DNA from 2 places in the Rhizobium sp. Leaf321 genome. Region 1 is predicted to be linked to the other one. Evidence: predicted binding sites of a transcription regulator. Region 1 holds the regulator's gene; the other holds the start of a gene.
The links. The regulator HrcA, encoded in region 1, represses chaperone genes, less so after heat shock. The targets are predictions, from matches to a motif close to GTTAGCACTCNCNNNNNGNGAGTGCTAAC.
Positions count from the first base shown of each region.

Region 2: the regulator HrcA is predicted to act here: its motif matches at 1,685-1,713, upstream of groES (co-chaperone GroES).

Region 1 covers NZ_LMOF01000006.1:260,863-263,331, reverse strand. Annotated here, with positions in the region: gene grpE (nucleotide exchange factor GrpE) at 1-620, opposite strand, end outside; gene hrcA (heat-inducible transcriptional repressor HrcA) at 710-1,789, opposite strand; gene rph (ribonuclease PH) at 1,923-2,469, shown strand, end outside.
Region 2 covers NZ_LMOF01000006.1:682,796-685,264, forward strand. Annotated here, with positions in the region: gene groL (chaperonin GroEL) at 1-1,272, opposite strand, end outside; gene groES (co-chaperone GroES) at 1,332-1,628, opposite strand; gene chrA (chromate efflux transporter) at 1,787-2,469, shown strand, end outside.

The DNA.
Region 1 (2,469 bases):
GCCGCCGCTGCTTCAACCTTCGGGCCGCCCTTGGCGACGCCGACCATGGCCGGGCGCAAGACGCGTTCGCCAATAATGAAGCCGGCCTGGACGACCTGCATGACAGTGTTGTTGGGTACGTCCGCATTCGGGATCTCGAACATGGCCTGATGGAAGTTCGGATCGAACTTCTCGCCTTCGGCATCGATCTTCTTGACGCCGTGCCGCTCGAGTGTCGACAGCATGCCACGCTCGGTCATTTCGACGCCTTCAAGCAGGCTCGTCAGCGTCGCATCGGCTCCGGCACGCTTGTCTGCCGGAACAGTGTCGAGCGCGCGGCGCAGATTGTCCGAGACGGCCAGCATGTCGCGGGCAAAGCCCGAGACGGCGTAGGACTTGGCATCCTTTACTTCACGCTCGGTGCGGCGGCGAAGGTTGTCCATCTCTGCAGCAAGCCGCATGAAACGGTCTCGCAAATCGGAATTTTCAGCCTTGAGCACATCGATCGGATCGGGCTCCTGCGCGAAGAAGGCTTCCCCTGCGCTCTGATCGGCGGCGTCTTCGAGAGCGGATGCTACGGCTTCCGCCGTGTTTTCGACAGCAGCTGCGTCAGGTCCGTTCTTCTTGGTTTCGTCGGTCATGACGGTCTCCGGTGCGTATTGGAATCTGGAAGGGTGGTTGCGCCCGATATCGAGGTTCGGGGCGAAAAAATCAAGGGCTTGGGAACATCCTAGCGGGATAGCCTTGCAAGCAGCTGCGCCGTGTAATCCACCATGGGCACAATGCGCGAGTAATTCAGCCGGGTTGGGCCGATCACGCCGACCGCGCCGACGATGCGTTCCTCGCCATCACGATAGGGCGCAACGATGAGCGAGGAGCCGGATAGAGAGAACAGTTTGTTTTCCGAACCGATAAAGATCCGCACGCCCGGCCCCTTTTCGGCAAGGTCGAGGATCTCGATCAGGCTGTCCTTCTTTTCGAGATCGTCAAACAGCAGACGCAGCCGATCGAGATCGCTGACGTCAGCCAGACCTTCCAAGAGGTTTGCCCGGCCGCGGACGATAAGCTGGCCCGGCTTTCCGTCCTCCTGATCGCCCGACCAGAAGGCGAGGCCTCGCTCCACCAGATCATGCGACAGCGTGTGAAGCTCGCTTGCGACCTGTTCCTTCAGCATTTTCATCTGGCCGCGAAATTCCGGCAGCGTCTGGCCGGCGAGATGCGCGTTGAGGAAATTTGCGGCCTCGCCAAGCTGCGACGAGGTTACGCCGGCCGGCAGATCGATGATGCGGTTCTCCACCTGGTTATGATCGCCAACGAGGACGGCGAGCGCCTTGGTGGGCTCCAGGCGGATGAACTCGACATGTTTGAGGACGGGATCGTTCTTGGCGGTGATGACGATGCCGGCGCCGCGCGAGACGCCAGACAGCATCAGGCTTGCATCGGCCATCAGGTTTTCGAGCGTCTGATCGCGATCCGGCGGACGGATCTGCCGGTCGATGCTGGCGCGGTCTTCTTCCGAGAGATTGCCGACCTGCATGAAGGCATCGACAAAGAAGCGCAGGCCCGTCTGGGTCGGCATGCGGCCTGCACTGATATGCGGCGAGTAGATGAGGCCGAGCTCTTCGAGATCGCTCATGACGTTGCGCACGGAAGCCGGTGACAGCGACATTGGCAGAAGTCGCGACAGATTGCGCGAACCGACCGGCTCGCCGGATTCCAGATAGCTTTCCACGATGCGGCGAAAGATTTCCCGCGAACGATCATCAAGCACGGAGCCGTTGTCGCGACCCGTCAGTCCCGGAAATACCATTGGCCCCTTTACCATGCTGCTAATCTCATCTCCCAGATATAGTCGCTCACTTGCGCATCCGCAAAAGGGAAATTCTTTGCAAATGCCGGCTCCGAGCCTTAGAAGGCGGAAACAATAATCCAGGGAGTGACGGATGCGGCCTTCAGGCAGACAGACAAATCAGATGCGCAAGATTTCGTTCGAGCGCAATTTCTCCAAGCATGCCGAGGGCTCCTGTCTCGTCAAGTTCGGCGATACCCATGTTCTGTGCACCGCAAGCCTTGAAGAAAAGACGCCGCCGTGGCTGCGCAATTCCGGCAAGGGCTGGGTCACCGCCGAATACGGAATGCTGCCGCGCGCCACCGGCGACCGGATGAAGCGCGAGGCTGCGACCGGCAAGCAGGGTGGCCGCACCCAGGAAATCCAGCGCCTGATCGGCCGTTCGCTGCGCGCCGTGGTCGATCTTTCCGCGCTTGGCGAAAAGCAGATCACCATCGACTGCGACGTGATCCAGGCCGATGGCGGCACCCGTACGGCGGCCATCACCGGCGGCTGGCTGGCGCTGTATGATTGCCTGAAATGGATGGACACCCGCTCGATGATCAAGCTCGACAAGGTTCTGAAAGACCATGTCGCGGCGATCTCGTGCGGCATCTTTGCAAGCCAGCCGGTCATCGATCTCGACTATCTCGAAGATTCGG
Region 2 (2,469 bases), 420 kb from region 1:
GGTCGAAGCGCGCAGGAGTGCGGTACCGCCGCCTGGGACGATGCCTTCCTGAACGGCAGCGCGCGTCGCGTTGAGCGCGTCGTCGATGCGGTCCTTGCGTTCCTTGACTTCGATCTCCGTGGAGCCGCCGACGCGGATGACGGCAACGCCGCCAGCGAGCTTGGCAAGACGTTCCTGCAGCTTTTCGCGGTCATAGTCCGAAGAAGTTTCTTCGATCTGTGCCTTGATCTGTGCAACGCGGCCTTCGATGTCGGTCTTCTGACCGGCGCCGTCGACGATCGTCGTATTTTCCTTGGTGATCGAAACCTTCTTCGAACGGCCGAGCATGTCGAGCGTTACGGTTTCGAGCTTGATGCCGAGGTCTTCGGAGATGACAGTGCCGCCCGTCAGGATGGCGATGTCTTCCAGCATGGCCTTGCGGCGGTCGCCGAAGCCAGGAGCCTTGACGGCAGCAATCTTCAGGCCGCCACGCAGCTTGTTGACGACGAGCGTTGCAAGAGCTTCGCCTTCGACGTCTTCAGCGATGATCAGGAGCGGTTTGCCGGTCTGAACGACAGCTTCGAGAACAGGCAGCATGGCCTGAAGGTTCGAAAGCTTCTTTTCGTGCAGAAGGATGTAAGCGTCGTCGAGATCGGCGACCATCTTTTCCGGGTTGGTCACGAAGTAAGGCGACAGGTAGCCGCGGTCGAACTGCATGCCTTCGACGACTTCGAGTTCGGTTTCAGCGGTCTTGGCTTCTTCGACGGTGATAACACCTTCGTTGCCGACCTTCTGCATGGCTTCAGCAATGTCACGGCCGACCTGTGCGTCGCCGTTTGCCGAAATCGTGCCGACCTGTGCAACTTCTTCCGAAGTCGAGATCTTCTTGGCGTTGGCCTGGAGATCCTTGACGACTTCTGCAACGGCGAGATCGATGCCGCGCTTCAGGTCCATCGGGTTCATGCCGGCGGCCACTGCCTTGTTGCCTTCGCGAACGATGGCCTGTGCAAGAACGGTAGCAGTCGTTGTGCCGTCGCCGGCGATGTCGTTGGTCTTCGAAGCAACTTCGCGGACCATCTGGGCGCCCATGTTTTCGAACTTGTCTTCAAGTTCGATTTCCTTGGCGACCGAAACACCGTCCTTGGTGATGCGCGGAGCGCCGAAGGACTTGTCGATGATGACGTTACGACCCTTTGGGCCGAGCGTGACCTTCACTGCGTCAGCGAGGATATCGACGCCGTGAAGCATCTTTTCGCGCGCGGTGCGGCCAAACTTGATTTCTTTAGCTGCCATGTTGGGAACTCCTGAAAAGGGGTGTCAGCAAATATTGGAAGAAGAGCAGTCGGCTAAAATCAGCCGATGATGCCCATGATGTCGGCTTCCTTCATGATCAGAAGGTCGACGCCATCGAGCTTGACTTCGGTGCCCGACCACTTGCCGAACAGAACGCGGTCGCCGACCTTGACGTCGAGTGCAACCTGCTTGCCGCTTTCGTCGCGGGCGCCAGGACCAACGGCGATGATTTCGCCCTCAGCTGGCTTTTCCTTGGCGGTATCGGGAATGATGATGCCGCCCTTGGTCTTTTCTTCAGACTCGACGCGCTTGACTACAACGCGGTCGTGCAGGGGGCGAAAATTGGTGCTTGTCATTGTCTAATCCCTCGATCAAATGACATGGACGGGTCTCAAGGACCCGCGGAGTGACGTTTAGCACTCATCTATCGAGAGTGCTAACGAGACCCGAGATAAGGATGGCTGCGGGCTGAGTCAAGAACGGGCTTGAAAAATTCAGGGCTCAAGGAGCGGCCATGCAGAATACGCTTAACGACCAAAACCCGGGCGCAGCGCCGAGCTTTCGTGAGCTCGTGGCCGTGTTTGCCCGGATCGGTGCCCTCAGTTTCGGCGGGCCTGCCGGACAGATCGGCATGATGCACAAGACTTTGGTGGAAGAAAGACGCTGGCTCTCGGAAGAGCGGTTTCTGCACGCCCTCAACTACTGCATGCTGCTGCCCGGCCCGGAAGCGCAGCAACTGGCAACCTATATCGGCTGGCTGCTGTTTGGCGTGCGCGGCGGTATCGTCTCCGGCCTTCTTTTCGTGCTTCCCGGCCTTGCCATCATTCTGGGACTTTCGGCAGCCTACGTCCTCTATCAGGATGCGACATGGCTTGCCGGCCTGTTCTTCGGCCTGAAGGCGGCGGTCCTTGCAATCGTGGTGGAGGCAGTGATCCGCCTCGGACGCCGAACGTTGAAGACTACCTTCCTGCGCGGGGTCGCGGCCGTTGCCTTCATAGCCCTGTTCTTCTTCAGCCTGCCGTTTCCGCTCGTCGTGTTTGCGGCCGGTCTCGCAGGCTATCTGATGACGCGGGCAGGGGGGCAGCAAACTCAAGACGGCGTCGCCAAAGGAGACGGCCCTCCCGGCGCGAAAACACCTGGTGTCGCCCGCACGATCGCGACGCTTGTATTCTGGATCCTCGTCTGGCAGTCGCCTGT